Linked DNA regions of Frankia alni ACN14a. The protein of the gene in region 1 interacts with the protein of each later gene in a pairwise test. Links are inferred from orthologs where the notes say so. Each region holds a gene or a part of one and is shown on either strand. Other genes may lie near its edges.

Region 1 (4,784 bases):
TCGGCGGCGATCTTCTCCGCGGCCGGCGCGGGCCCGACGCGGACGGGCACCCCGCGAGCGCGCAGGGTCGCCACGCGGGGGGAGTCCTCCGCGTCGCTGCCGCTGACCTTCCCGCCACCGGCGAGGTGGATCTGGGCCAGCGGCGACAGGCCGGAGCCGCCGATGCCGAGGAAATGGACGTGCTGGGTGCGCTGACGGGTCACGCAGGCAGTACACCATCACGCCCCCGCCCCGCCACGCTCCCCCTTGATCGCGCCCCCGCGAACCGTCCGGGCACCCCCGCGAATCGCCGAGGCCGAGGTCTGCCATCCCAGGAGGGTCGCCGAAGGTGATCTGACGGGAGAGGGCTGCCGCAGGGGGCCAGGGGCCTCCGCGCATCGCCGAAGGCGATGCGCGGGGAAGGCTGTGACGAAGCGGACGTGCCAGGAAGGGACGTGACGCGCCGACAGCTTCCTTGACCACCGACGTAGCCGTGCCTACTGTCCGATCCACAGTCGGAAGTTGACATAACTGTAACCGTCTAGCTGACGGTGAAGGTTGAGACTCTGACTGCTTCCCCCGCTCGCCGCGTGAATCCGCCATCCCGCGGCGCCGCAGGGGCGGGGTATCCCCCCGTCCGACCACCGACGCCGCTGGAGGACCGACACCGCATGGCTGCCCCACAGAACTATCTCGCGGTCATCAAGGTCGTCGGGATCGGTGGTGGTGGCGTCAACGCCGTCAACCGGATGATCGAAGTCGGTCTCAAGGGTGTCGAGTTCATCGCCATCAACACCGATGCCCAGGCCTTGCTCATGAGCGACGCCGACGTGAAGCTCGACGTCGGCCGCGAGCTGACCCGGGGCCTCGGCGCCGGGGCCGATCCCGAGGTGGGCCGGCAGGCCGCCGAGGACCACCGGGAGGAGATCGAGGAGGTCCTCAAGGGGGCCGACATGGTCTTCGTCACCGCTGGTGAGGGTGGTGGCACCGGTACGGGTGGCGCCCCCGTCGTGGCGAACGTGGCCCGTTCGCTCGGCGCGCTCACCATCGGTGTCGTGACCCGGCCGTTCACCTTCGAGGGCAGGCGCCGCGCGACCCAGGCGGACACGGGCATCGACACTCTGCGCAACGAGGTCGACACCCTCATCGTCATCCCGAACGACCGCCTGCTGGCGATGACCGACCGCGACATCAGCGTGCTCGACGCCTTCCGCAGCGCCGACCAGGTGCTGCTCTCCGGTGTCCAGGGCATCACCGACCTGATCACCACCCCCGGTCTGATCAACCTCGACTTCGCCGACGTGAAGACGGTCATGTCGCACGCCGGCAGCGCGTTGATGGGTATCGGGCGGGCCCGTGGCGACGACAGGGCCACGGTGGCCGCCGAACAGGCGATCGCCTCCCCGCTGCTGGAGGCGAGCATGGACGGCGCCCAGGGCGTCCTGCTCAACATCTCCGGCGGCTCGGACCTCGGTCTGTTCGAGATCAACGCGGCCGCGGAGCTCGTCGCGGACGCGGCCCACCCCGAGGCGAACATCATTTTTGGCGCGGTGATCGACGACGCCCTCGGCGACGAGGTGCGGGTGACGGTCATCGCCGCCGGGTTCGACACGGTGCAGGACCGGCGGATCAGGCCGTCCCACGTGCAGCAGTCGCGGCGGCCCCCCGGCCAGGGTGGGGCCGCCGGCGGCGGCACCGGGAGCGTGGCCCCGGCTCCGGCCCCGGCGTCCGCGCCGTCGACGACGATTCTGCCGCCCCTGCCGACGATCCCGAGCGCCTCGGCCCGCGCGGCCCAGGCCGCGCCGCCGCCCCCGCCACCCCCGCCGCCGCCCACCCCCGCGCCGGTCCAGCCGGCCCCGCCGACGCCGAGCTACCTGCAGACGCCGCCGTCACCGATCGCCCAGGCGAACGTCGGGCACTACCATCCCGAGCCGCTGCCGGGGGCGCCGGCCGCCCACGAGCGCGTCTCGCCCGGCGAGTCGACGGTGATCCCGACGGTGGAGTCGCGCATCGCGCCGCCCGTGCGGGAACCCGTGGAGCCGGCGGCCGACCCCGGCTACGCCCAGCCGCACCGGGTCGACCCGCCACGGGCGACGGGGCCGCGACCGACCTACCCGCCGCCGCGCCGCCCCGTTCGGCCGGTGGCCGACGACGACGAGCTGGACGTGCCGGACTTCCTCAAATAGCCCGCGCCGGGCAGACTTCCGGCCATGCCGGTTCTCGTCACCTCCCGCGCGGGCGGGGTCAGCGTGCCGCCGTTCGGCGGGCTCAATCTCGGTGATCATGTCGGCGACGCCGAGGATGCCGTCGCCGCCAACCGGCGCCGGCTGGCCGAGCGGCTGCGGATGCCGGTGCAGTACATGCGCCAGGTACACGGCACGCGGGTCGTCGTCGCGCGCGAGCCGGCCCCACCGCCGGAGGCGGACGCCCTCGTGACCGACGTGCCGGGCCTCGCGCTGGCGGTGATGGTCGCCGACTGCGCGCCGGTGCTGTTCGAGTCCCCGACGGCGGTGGGGGTCGCGCACGCCGGGCGGGCCGGCATGACCGACGGAGTGATCGACGCGACGCTGGCGGCGTTCGACCGGCTCGGTGTCCCGGCGGATCGGCTCACCGTCACCATCGGCCCGTGCGTCTGTGCGGGCTGCTACGAGGTGCCGGCGGAGCTGCGCCGGGAGGTCGAGCAGCGGGTGCCGGGTAGCGCGGCGGCGACGCGGCGGGGGACCGCCGCGATCGACCTGCGGGCGGGCATCCACCATCAGCTCACCGCGGCGGGTGTGACCGACATCGCCGTCGCCACCCGCTGCACCGCGGAGGACCCGGAGCTCTACTCCTACCGCCGCGACGGTCGTACCGGTCGGTTCGCCGGGGTGGCGTGGCTCGGGTCGGCCGCGTGATCGCGCGTCCGGACCCGCCCGCCGGGGTCGATCCGGCCGCGGCGGGAAGCGGCGACCCGGCGCGCCGGGCGGAGCTGGCCCGCCGGCTCAGCGTGATCGAGGAACGGATCGCCACCGCGGCCCGCACGGCCGGGCGCGATCCGGCCGGGCTAACCCTCATCGCTGTGAGCAAGACCTATCCGGCCGCGGATGTCGTGATGCTGCACACACTCGGGGCGCGCCAGTTCGCCGAGAACCGCGAGCAGGAGGCCGGCCCGAAGGTGACTATGGTCACGCGTGAGCTCGCCCAGGTCTCCGGCGACCCGTCCGCGGGCGGCGGGGACGGGCTCGCCGGGGCGGGCGTGGCGCCGGGTGCGGCGGCGGACCCGGCGCCGGGTGAACCGAACGTCATCTGGCACTTCGTCGGCCAACTTCAGCGCAACAAGGCCCGATCCGTCCTGCGTTGGGCGGACTGGGTCCAGTCGGTGGACCGATCGGCCCTGGTCGGCGTCCTGTCCCGGCTCGCGGTCGAACGAGGCCGCCCGCTGTCGATCTGCCTGCAGGTCTCGTTGGACTCACGGAGTGATTCCCGGGGGCGGGTGGGGTCCGTGGTCGCCGATTCGGGCCGGGGTGGCGTCGATCCAGGGGAGCTTCCGGCGCTGGCTGATCTTGTCGACGAGGCGCCCGGACTGACACTGCGCGGCGTCATGGCGGTTGCGCCCCGTGGTGAACCAGCACGTCCCGCGTTCGAGCGGCTGCGTGCCGTCGCCGAACGGCTGGTCGTGGACCACCCTCAGGCCACCGTGATCAGCGCCGGCATGTCGAGCGATCTCGAGGCCGCGGTGGCCGAGGGCGCGACACACCTTCGGATCGGGACCGCTTTGTTCGGTGAACGGCCGGGTGTCCCTTAGAGTCGCGCCCATGGGGCTCGGGCGCAGGGCGATGGTCTACCTCGGTCTGGCCGAGGAGGACGAGGACTATCTCGACGACGACGACTACGACGACGGTCGTGCGGTCGGTCATGACGACCGGCGTGCCATGCACGAACCGGTCCCGATGGACCGCACGGTCCGTCGGATCGACGCACGGGAGGAGCCGGTCGCCATGCCGCGACGTCCACCGGTCGAACCACTGCGCCCCGCCGGACCTGTGCCGATGCGGCGGGTGATGCCCGTCGAGGAGACGCACCCCTACCGGATCACGACGCTTCAGCCACGTAGCTACAATGAGGCGCGGCAGATCGGCGAGGAGTTCAGGGACGGCACCCCCGTTATCATGAACCTCACCGACATGGACGACGTCGACGCCAAGCGGCTGGTCGACTTCGCCGCCGGGCTGATCTTCGGGCTGCGTGGCGACATCGAGAAGGTGACCAACAAGGTCTTCCTGCTCTCGCCGCACAACGTCGAGGTCACCGAGACGGACAAGCGACGCATCCGTGAGGGTGGGTTCTACAACCAGTCATGACGGGGAGCGCGGACCACTGACGCGCCCCCCGGATCCCCAAGGTTTCCAGGAGAGAGCACCATCAGCACACTAGGCGACTTGATCTCATGGGTGCTGCTGGTCTACTTCCTGTTCCTGATAGCGCGGTGGATCACCGACCTTGTTCTCGTCCTCGGTCGATCGTTCCGTCCGACCGGCCCACTGTTGTTGATCTTCGAATCCGTGTACACGGTGACTGACCCCCCGTTGCGGCTCATCCGCCGTATCCTGCCCCCGTTGAGGGTGGGTAGCGTATCGCTTGACCTCGGGTATCTGGTGCTCTTCCTGGTGATCTTGGTGCTGCGAAGCTATGCCCAGAGCCTGTGACGGGGTTGTGTGCACACCGCGAACGCGGGCGCGGCAGACTGCCCGCAGACCGCCCTCTCTTCGGGGAGCGGCGATGCCGCACGAGGAGGCGACGTGGCTCTGACACCACAGGACGTACAG
Region 2 (4,730 bases), 3.8 Mb from region 1 along the record:
GCGGTCTTCTCCAAGATCGTGGTGGATTACTACGGTGCGCCGACCCCGGTGCAGCAGCTCGCGTCCTTCCACATCCCCGAGCCGCGCATGGTGATCATCACCCCGTACGACAAGTCGTCGCTGGCCTCGATCGAGAAGGCGGTGCGCGACTCCGATCTCGGGGTCAACCCGAGCAACGACGGCACGATCATCCGCATCGTCTTCCCTGAGCTGTCCGAGCAGCGCCGGCGCGACCTGGTCAAGGTTGCCCGCTCCAAGGCGGAGGAGGCCCGGGTCAGCATCCGCAATGTCCGACGTCATGCCAAGGACGGGATCGACCGCATCGTCCGGGACGGCGATGCCGGTGAGGACGAGGGCCGGCGGGCGGAGAAGGACCTCGACGAGGCGACCCACCGTTACGTCGGGCAGGTGGACGAGCTCCTCCGCCTCAAAGAAGCGGACCTGCTGTCGGTCTGACCATCGTCGCCCCCGGAGCCGGTTCGGCCCGCCCACCCCTCGATGCGAGCCAGATGATCGTGGCGGCGCGTGCAGGGCGACGGCGGGGCATGCGTGCCGGTTCTGTCCGCCTCTGTCGAGATAGTCGAGATACAGGCATTCATGACGGCAGTCGACGGCCGCGCCGTGGTTGACGGCGGGCCTTCCGGAAGCGCCGAAGCGACCGGGGCCGCTGCCGGCGGCGCCGGGCCCGCAGAGGTCCCACCGCGCCGTTCCCGCGCCGGCCGCAACCTGCCGGCCGCGATCGCGGTCGGCGTCCTGCTCGGCGCGATCATTCTCGTCCCGCTGTTCACCGTGCGGGCGGCGTTCGTCGGCGTCATCAGCGTCGCCGTCGCCCTGGGCACCTGGGAGGTGATCCGGGCGGTCTGGCTCACCGGAGTGCGGGTACCGCCCGTGCCGCTGGTCGCCGGGGCGCTCGCGATGCCGGCTGTGGCCTACGTCGAGGGGACGACCGGCCTGCTGCTGACGCTGGCCGCCACCGTCGGCGCCGGCGTCGCGGTGCGCGCCGTCGGGCCGGCCGAAGGGCTGGTCCGGGACGTGGGCGGCATCGCCTTCGTCGCCGGATACGTGGGGTTCCCGGCGGGGTTCGCGGCGTTGCTGACCGAACCATCCGACGGCAGCTGGCGGGTCCTCGCCTTCCTGGCCACCGTCGTGGCCAGTGACGTCGGCGGCTACACCGCGGGGGTCCTCTCCGGGGGGCGCCACAAGATGGCCCCGAGCGTGTCTCCCGGCAAGTCGTGGGAGGGGTTCGCGGGCTCCGCGGTGGGCTGCGTGCTGGTGGCGGGGATCCTGCTGGCCTGGCCGCTGGGAGCACACGCGTGGCAGGGGGTCCTGATCGGTCTCGCGACCGCCTGCACGGCGACGATCGGGGACCTGGGCGAGTCGCTGCTCAAGCGGGACATCGGCATCAAGGACATGAGCAACCTGCTGCCCGGGCACGGCGGCGTGATGGACCGGCTGGACTCGTTGCTGTGCACCGCCCCCGTCGCCTGGCTGCTGCTCACCGCCTTCCTCGACTGAGCAGCCGTCCGCCCGCGGGAGTCGACGCGGCGAGACCTGAGTGCCCTCCCGGTACGGGCCGGTGGCAGCGGCCAACATCCGCGGTGGTGGTGGCCTGGTCGGGGGCGCCGGGCGGTGCGCGCGGCCCGCGTGGGCGATCGCCGCATTCGTCTGGGCGGCGGCCTCCTGGCACACTGGAGCCGCGATGACTCCCATGACCGCCGAATCCGACTCCCCGGACGGCCCGGTGTCCGCCGGGACCGGCCGGCCGGTCCGCCTGTCTCTGACCCGGCGTGCCGCGCGACCCGCGCGACACCTGGCAGATCTGTCCAGGGACGAACGCCGCCAGGTCGCGGTCGCGTTGGGCCAGCCCGCCTTCCGCGCCGATCAGGTGTCGCGTCACTACTTCGCCCGGCTGGTCGACGCCGACGAGACCGACGCGATGACCGACCTGCCCGAGAACGCCCGCGGACCGCTCCTCGAGGCGCTGCTCCCGCGGCTGCTCGTGCCCGCCCGAACGCTGAGCTGCGACGACGGCCTGACCCGCAAGACGGCGTGGCGGACCGCGGACGGCGCGCTCCTCGAGTCCGTGATCATGAGATATCCCGATCGGGCGACGGTCTGCGTGTCCAGCCAGGCGGGCTGTGGCATGGGCTGCCCGTTCTGTGCCACCGGTCAGGGGGGGCTGACCCGCAACCTGTCGACGGCGGAGATCGTCGAACAGGTCGTGCACGCCGCTCGTGTGTTGCGCCGCCAGGAGCTGGCCGGCGGCCAGGGGCGCCTGTCCAACGTGGTCTTCATGGGCATGGGTGAGCCGCTGGCCAACTACACCGCGGTGACCGCTGCGCTGCGTCGTCTGATCGCGCCGTCGCCGGAGGGGCTGGGGCTGTCGGCGCGTGGGCTGACGGTCAGCACCGTCGGACTCGTGCCGGCGATGCGCCGGCTGGCGGGCGAGGGCCTGCCGGTGACCCTGGCGGTGTCGCTGCACGCCCCGGACGACGAGCTGCGCGACGAGCTGGTGCCGATCAACACGCGCTGGCCGGTCGCCGAGGTGCTTGCCGCCGCCTGGGAGTATGCCGAGGTCACCGGCCGGCGGGTGAGCATCGAGTACGCGCTGATCGACGGGGTCAACGACGACGTGGCCCGCGCCGACGCGCTCGCGACCCTGCTCGCCGGCCGCCTCGCGCATGTCAATCTCATTCCGCTGAACCCGACGGAAGGTTCGTCCTGGCAGGCCAGTGCGCCCGCCGGCCAGCGCGCGTTCGTCCGACGGCTGCGGGAGCGGGGGATCGCGACCACCGTGCGCGACACCCGTGGTCGGGAGATAGCGGCGGCCTGCGGTCAGCTCGCCGCCGAGCCCGCCGGACGTGCCAGACGCGTCGAGTCGGCGAGGCCCGTCGAGTCCGCGAGACCTGTCGGGGTCGCCGGCGCGGCGAGTGGCTCGCCTGCGCACGGCAGCCGTGTCCTACGGTAGTCCGGCGAGCCGTCGGCGCGGTTCTCTTCGGCATCGTGCGCGGACGGCGAACACGGTCTGGTTGCCGATCACGGCTGCGGTCGGCGTGCTCCTGCTCCTGCTGTGGTACGCCATCTCGCGGGATCCCGGCTCGGACCACGCCTCGGGGCCATCCTCCGCGATCGGTCCCGCCGGCGGGCGTGAGCCGCACGCGGCGGCGGCCTCGGCGTCGCCGACGCCCACCGTCCCCCCGCCGCCGCCCAGCGGGTGCGTCACCGGCAGGACCCTGCCGTCCGGGGTGAGTACCCGCACGCTGCGGGTCGGCGGCACCGACCGCACCTACGTGCTCGCCGTTCCCACCGCGGGCGCGCAGGTTCGGGCGCTGCCACTGATCCTCACCTTCCACGATCTCGGGCAGAGCACCGACGATCTGGAGGCTTACACCGGGCTCGCCGACCAGGCCACCAAGGCCGGCTTCGCGGTCGCGGCGCCGATCGGGGCCCAGGATCGGTGGAACTTTCCGCGTTCCGCCGCTGTCGGCCCCGACGACGTGCTGTTCGCGGGGACGCTGCTCAACGAGCTCACCGGTCGGATGTGCCTCGACGCGAAACGCATCTTCGCCGTGGGGTACGCCGACGGCGCGAACATGGTGCTCACCACGGCCTGTGCGTTGCCGGGCCGGTTCGCGGCGGCGGTCACGGTCGGCTCGAGCGTGCTGCCCGCCTCCTGCGCGGCGCCCACCACGAACCTGCTGGAGATCCACGGGACGGCCGACCAGATCGCGCCGCTCGACGGCGGCGGCGCCCCCCGTCCCGCACCGTTCGCCGGCGTGGTCGCCCAGTCGACGCCCGACCGGCTCGCCCGCTACGCCTCCGCGCTCCGGTGCAGCGGCGCCACCCAGGCCTCCCGGGACACCGCGGCCTGGCAGCGCACCGTGTGGACCGGCTGCCCGAGCGGGCACGACGTCGGGTTGCTGGCCATGCAGGGTGCCGGACACACCTGGCCCGGTGCGCAGGCACGTCCGGCGCTTGGACCGACCTCGGACGCCTTCAGCGCCACCGTCGTGGCACTGACCTATTTCGGCTACACCCCCACGTCCGGGGACGTCGGCGGCGGCGACGCGGGAACGGCGGGCTCGGGCGGGGTGCTCCGCCCGCCCGGACCGCTTGCCCCGAGCGGTCCGCCCGCCGCCTCGGCCACGCCGACCACGCCGGCGCCGCCGTCGTCGACGGCGAACGCATCGCCTTCGGCGAGTACCAGCCCGGGCGCCGGGACGGGCGGGTCGGGGACTCCCGTGCCGGCGGTGTCACCCTCGGCGACCGGGACCCCCTCGTCGGCGGCCTCGGACGGATGAGCCCCCCCGGTTGGGTGCGAGACCGGCGACCCCGCCGGGTCGAGGACGACCTGGCTCCGACGGGGAGAGGATGAGGTCACAAAAGGTAGTGGCCGTCAGACCCATTGCACATCTACGGGTGGCACCTGTCATGAACCGAACAGGGCGGCGCCGAGGCGTCGACGGGCCTGAGACAATGGAGGTGTGGTGGAGGCTTCGAACCTGCGTGAAGTTGTTCTGCTCGGGTCCACGGGCTCGATCGGAACCCAGGCCATAGACGTCGTACGCCGCAATCCACAGCGCTTCCGGGTGGTTGCGCTGATGGGCGGCGGGTCCCGGGTGGACCTGCTGGCAGCCCAGGCACTCGATCTCGGTGTCCAGGCGGTGGGCGTGGCGGCGGCATCGGCGGCCCAGGACCTGCAGCTCGCCTTCTTCGCGGAGGCGACACGG
Region 3 (4,661 bases), 330 kb from region 1 along the record:
GCCAGCAGCGACAGGACCAGCACCCGCAGCAGCAGGACGCGGATGCGCATCCGATCGTTCATCGGCCGCCCCGCCGGGAGCGGCCGGACAACCGCCGGGAGCCCGCGGCCAGCAACGGGAACAGGAACGGGGTCAGCAGCACCGCGTAGACGCCGGCGGCCAGCGCGCGGACGACCGCCTCGCCGCCGGTCAGCGCCGCCTCACCAAAGATCGAGGTCGTCGCCGCGTAGCCCAGGGTGCCCGCCACGCAGGCTCCGGCGATCACCGCGAGGGGCACCGCCACCGACCGCTCCGCCGCATCCATCACCAGGCCGACAGCGTAACCGACCAGACACATAACGAGAGCAGACTGGCCGAGAACGTGACTTGACGCCAGATCGGCCAACACCCCGACCACAAACCCGCTGACCGCTCCGACCAGCGGACCCTCCAGCAGCGAGATCGCGGCCAGCAGGATGAGCACGAGGTCCAGCCGGCCGCCGGGCAGGCCCAACCGGGCGACGATCGAGACCTGCACGACGAGCGCGACCGACAGCAGCGCGACTGCGGCGACGAAGGTGCGGGCGCGCAGGGTGTCCGCGGAGCCGGCGATGTCCCACATGCCCAGTCAGCCCGCCCCGCCCTGGCCGGGCTGGATCGTCCCGGAGGTGGTCGAGCCGGGCCCGGTCGTGCCGGAGGTCGTCGTGCCGGAGGTCGTCGTGCCGGGACTGGCCGGGCCGGACGCGGGCGGCTGCGCGGCCGGCGGGGTCGGCACCGGCTGCGGCGCCAGCAGACGGTCACCCGGGTCCGTCGCCGGCCGGCCGACGACCACGCCGACGAGGTCGAGCGTCCCGACCGACACGTACGGCCTGACCTCCGCCGTCCGGGACAGGCCGCCGACGTCGGTGACCTTGGTGACGACGCCGATGGGCACGCCGGCGACGTAGTCCATGCTGCCGAAGGTCACCAGCCGGTCGCCCTTCTGCACCCGATAGGAGGCGTCGTACAGGGTGAAGGTCAGCGTGCTCGGCCCCTGGCCGCCGGCCACGGCGCCGAGCAGCTGAGTGCGTTCCAGGCGGGCGCCGACCCGGCTGCCCGGGTCGCAGGCGAGGCGGACCACGGCGGTGTGGGCCGTGGCCGAGGAGACGGTGCCGACGAGCCCGTCGGCGTTGAGGACGGTCTTGTCGACGTCGACGCCGTCGTCCCGGCCGGCGTTGATGGTGACGGTCCAGTCCGTGCCCGTCACGTCGCCGACCGCGATGACCTTGGCCGGCACGATCGAGTACCGGCCCTTGTCCGCGATCAGCCGCAGGTCGCCGAGCTGCTTGGACATCCGGCCGATCTCGGCGTTGTCGGCGAGCTGGCGGCGCAGCCCGGCGTTCTCCTGGGCCAGCCGGTCGGCACGGTCGTGGTAACGGTTCGGATGGCCCAGCGACGAGGCGGTCCGGCCGATCGGCCGGGTCACCGCGGTCACGCCGTCCTCGACGCCGCCGAGGACGGAGTGCACGACCCCGCGGGCTCCGCTGGCGGAGCGGCCGGTCTTGTAGTCGAGGGTGATCAGGGTGAAGGCGGCGATGAGCAAGGCGACGATCACCAGGCGGGATCGCCTCGTGTCACGCCCCACAGCAGCCTCCGAACAAGCTCTCAGGCCCCGCGCCGCCGCACGGCAGGCGCCGGGCGGCACGGGGCACCTGCCCGCTCACCGCGGGGCGGGCACGGCACCGGCCGGGTGGCGACGGGCCGGCGGCGCCGGCCGGAGCCGGCCGCCGCGCGCGGTCCGTCGCTGAGGTCGGACGATCCACATCGCCGCGACGTTCCCGGATCTGACACGAAACTCCCCACCGGTGGGGACGTCCTGGACAGCGCCCGCAGGGACGCGCCGGGGGGTGCGACCGCGGCCCGTTACCGCCGCGGCTCCGAGATCAGTACCTGCTGGAGCGCCTCGAACTCCTCGACGCACTTGCCCGAGCCCATGGCCACCGAGTGCAGCGGGTTCTCGGCGATGTGAATGGGCATGCCGGTCTCGTGCCGCAACCGCTCGTCGAGCCCGCGCAGCAGGGCACCGCCGCCGGTCAGGACGATGCCGCGGTCCATGATGTCGCCGGACAGCTCCGGCGGGCAGCGGTCCAGCGTCACCTTCACCGCGTCGATCACGGCGTTGACCGGCTCCTCGATCGCCTTGCGGATCTCCTCCGCGGTCACCACGATCGTCTTGGGCAGGCCGGTGACGAGGTCGCGCCCGCGGATCTCGGCGCTGGGCTCGTCGGGCACCTTGTGCGCCGAGCCGATCGCCATCTTGATCTCCTCGGCGGTGCGCTCGCCGAGCATCAACGAGTACTCCTTCTTCACATAGGAGATGATCGCGACGTCCAGCTCGTCGCCGGCGGTGCGGATCGACTGGCTGGTGACGATGCCCCCCAGCGAGATCACGGCGACCTCGGTCGTCCCGCCGCCGATGTCGACGACCATGTTGCCGGTCGGCTCGTGCACCGGCAGGCCCGCGCCGATGGCGGCGGCCATCGGCTCCTCGATGATGTACACCTTGCGGGCGCCGGCCTGGTAGCCGGCGTCCTTTACGGCCCGCTGCTCCACCCCGGTGATCCCCGACGGCACGCAGACGACCAGCCGCGGCTTGGCGAAATGGCGCCGCCGGTGCACCTTCTGGATGAAGTACCGCAGCATCCGCTCGGTGGTCTCGAAGTCGGCGATGACGCCGTCCTTCAGGGGGCGCACGGCCACGACGTTCCCCGGGGTTCGGCCGATCATCCGCTTGGCGTCCGTACCGACCGCGAGGATGCCGGAGGTCGTGGTGTTGATGGCGACCACGCTCGGCTCGTTGAGCACGATCCCGCGGCCGCGCACGTACACCAGGGTGTTGGCGGTACCGAGATCGACGGCCATGTCACGACCGAGGAACGACAGCGAACTGGACATCGTCGGGTACCGACCTTCCCGGGGGGATGCGGTCCTGGCCGCCTCCGGCGCGGCCGACGGCACGGCCAGCCAGGGAGCCGGAGAAGCGCGTGGAACACGTACAGGGTTCGTAGATCGGGCAGGACGACCCGGAGCGCCCCACGCGGAAACGACCGCGGCAACCAACCGTCACAGCCGGTCACTGCGACCCACCGGACACGCTCCGGGCAAGTACTTGAAGGGTAGACCGCCGGGCAGCCCCCCGCCGCCCCGGCCGGTCACGGGACGGCTCGTGTCACCCTTGGGTCAGACCGACCCAACGACCATCAACGGGTGACAGCCCCCCTACGCAACGCGTCTCAACGAGGCCCCGACGGACGGACGAAGACGCGATGCAGGCACGAAACAGCCGGCTGCGATCAGCAGAGTGCGTCCACAGCTGCGCGGACGAGGACTCCCGGGGGCCACGCGGCGCCGGGGAACTCACCCGAATCCGGTGAGCGCACGGCGTCGTCCGGTCCGCCCGGGACCACGCCGCGACCACTCACCCATCCGTGCCAGCGGGGATGGGTGCCCGTCCGTCCGCACCCGCCGAACGGACGAGGACGGACGAGGACGGACGAGGACGGACGAGCCGGCGCAGGTCAGCTCAGGCCGGGGAAGAACAGGTCGATCTCGCGCTTGGCGGACTCCGGCGAGTCGGAGCCGTGCACGAGGTTCTGGCCGATTTCCAGCGCGTAGTCGCCGCGCAGCGAGCCGGGGGCGGCCTTCACCGGGTCGGTGGCGCCGATCAGCCCACGCGACGCCTCGACGGCCCGCGGACCCTCGGCGACCAGCGCGACCAGCGGGCCGGAGACGATGAAGTCGACCAGCTCGCCGAAGAAGGGCTTGCTGGCGTGTTCGCCGTAGTGCGTCTCGGCGACGGAGCGCTCCAGCGTACGCAGCTCCAGGGCCACCAGGGTGAGCCCCTTGCGCTCCAGCCGGCCGACCACCTCACCGACGAGGCCACGGCTGACGCCATCGGGCTTGACCAGGATGAGGGTGCGCTCGGCGGACACGGTACTCCTTCTCGATCATCGACTTCGTCGTCCTCGACGGGCCCGCGGGCCCGGTGTCAACTTACAGGGTGCCCGCGCCATCACCATGGCCGAACCGGGCCACCTCAGGACCGCAGCAACGCCCGCGCCCGACCCACAACGGGGGCCGAACCCGTCACCAGCACCCCGGCTCCGCCGAGGTCGGCGTCCTCCTCGGCGAGCCGCACCGCGTCGTCGACCGCGTCGTCGAGCCGGGGGGCGACCTCGACCCGGTCGGCGCCGAACACACCCGTCGCCACGGCCGCGAGATCGTCGACGCCCAGCGCCGCCGCCGTCGCCCCGCTCGTGACGACCACGTGGGCGAGGACCGGCTCGAGCGCGGCCAGGATCCGGGCGGCGAGCGCCTCGTCGCCGTCGACGGCGACCACGCCGACGAGCACGTCGAAGCCGAACGCCTCCTCGACCGCGCCCGCGAGGGCCGCCGCGCCGAGCGGGTCCTGGGCGACGTCGAGCACGATCGTCGGTGAGCGGCGCACGACCTCCAGCCGGCCCCGGACGTCGACCTGGGCGAGCCCCGCCCGGACGGCGTCGAGGTCGAGCGCGCTGCGGCCGCCGCCCAGGAACGCCTCGACCGCGGCGAGGGCGACCGCCGCGTCATGCGCCTGATGGGCGCCGTGCAGAGGCAGGAAGAGCTCGTCGTACGTGCCGCCGAGCCCCTTCAGCGTGATCACC

Evidence for each region. The genes of interacting proteins can lie anywhere in the genome.
Region 2: the proteins of ftsZ (region 1) and rlmN interact in binary tests that used the Escherichia coli proteins (3 or more experiments, as listed by UniProt). The link is inferred for Frankia alni ACN14a from one-to-one orthologs.
Region 3: the proteins of ftsZ (region 1) and FRAAL_RS08295 interact in binary tests that used the Escherichia coli proteins (3 or more experiments, as listed by UniProt). The link is inferred for Frankia alni ACN14a from one-to-one orthologs.

What each region holds. Positions count from the first base shown.
Region 1 is NC_008278.1:2,411,223-2,416,006, forward strand. What follows is about bases 1-2,907. They hold ftsZ (cell division protein FtsZ), read left to right. Parts: upstream 1-650; coding sequence 651-2,165; downstream 2,166-2,907. Other genes in these bases: FRAAL_RS34740 (UDP-N-acetylmuramate--L-alanine ligase), read right to left, coding at 1-203; pgeF (peptidoglycan editing factor PgeF), read left to right, coding at 2,190-2,873; FRAAL_RS09625 (YggS family pyridoxal phosphate enzyme), read left to right, coding at 2,870-2,907. Outside these bases: more of FRAAL_RS09625, read left to right, coding at 2,908-3,763; FRAAL_RS09630 (cell division protein SepF), read left to right, coding at 3,774-4,319; FRAAL_RS09635 (YggT family protein), read left to right, coding at 4,380-4,664; FRAAL_RS09640 (DivIVA domain-containing protein), read left to right, coding at 4,758-4,784. UniProt on the Escherichia coli protein: Essential cell division protein that forms a contractile ring structure (Z ring) at the future cell division site. The regulation of the ring assembly controls the timing and the location of cell division.
Region 2 is NC_008278.1:6,258,729-6,263,458, reverse strand. What follows is about bases 981-3,833. They hold rlmN (dual-specificity RNA methyltransferase RlmN), read left to right. Parts: upstream 981-1,699; coding sequence 1,700-2,968; downstream 2,969-3,833. Other genes in these bases: FRAAL_RS25160 (CE1 family esterase), read left to right, coding at 3,030-3,833; FRAAL_RS25170 (phosphatidate cytidylyltransferase), read left to right, coding at 981-1,515. Also shown: frr (ribosome recycling factor), read left to right, coding at 1-456; more of FRAAL_RS25170, read left to right, coding at 598-980; more of FRAAL_RS25160, read left to right, coding at 3,834-4,301; dxr (1-deoxy-D-xylulose-5-phosphate reductoisomerase), read left to right, coding at 4,488-4,730.
Region 3 is NC_008278.1:2,075,698-2,080,358, reverse strand. What follows is about bases 898-3,681. They hold FRAAL_RS08295 (rod shape-determining protein), read right to left. Parts: upstream 2,914-3,681; coding sequence 1,882-2,913; downstream 898-1,881. Other genes in these bases: ndk (nucleoside-diphosphate kinase), read right to left, coding at 3,537-3,681; mreC (rod shape-determining protein MreC), read right to left, coding at 898-1,603. Outside these bases: mrdA (penicillin-binding protein 2), read right to left, coding at 1-62; rod shape-determining protein MreD, read right to left, coding at 59-601; more of mreC, read right to left, coding at 608-897; more of ndk, read right to left, coding at 3,682-3,950; FRAAL_RS08285 (folylpolyglutamate synthase/dihydrofolate synthase family protein), read right to left, coding at 4,055-4,661. UniProt on the Escherichia coli protein: Forms membrane-associated dynamic filaments that are essential for cell shape determination. Acts by regulating cell wall synthesis and cell elongation, and thus cell shape.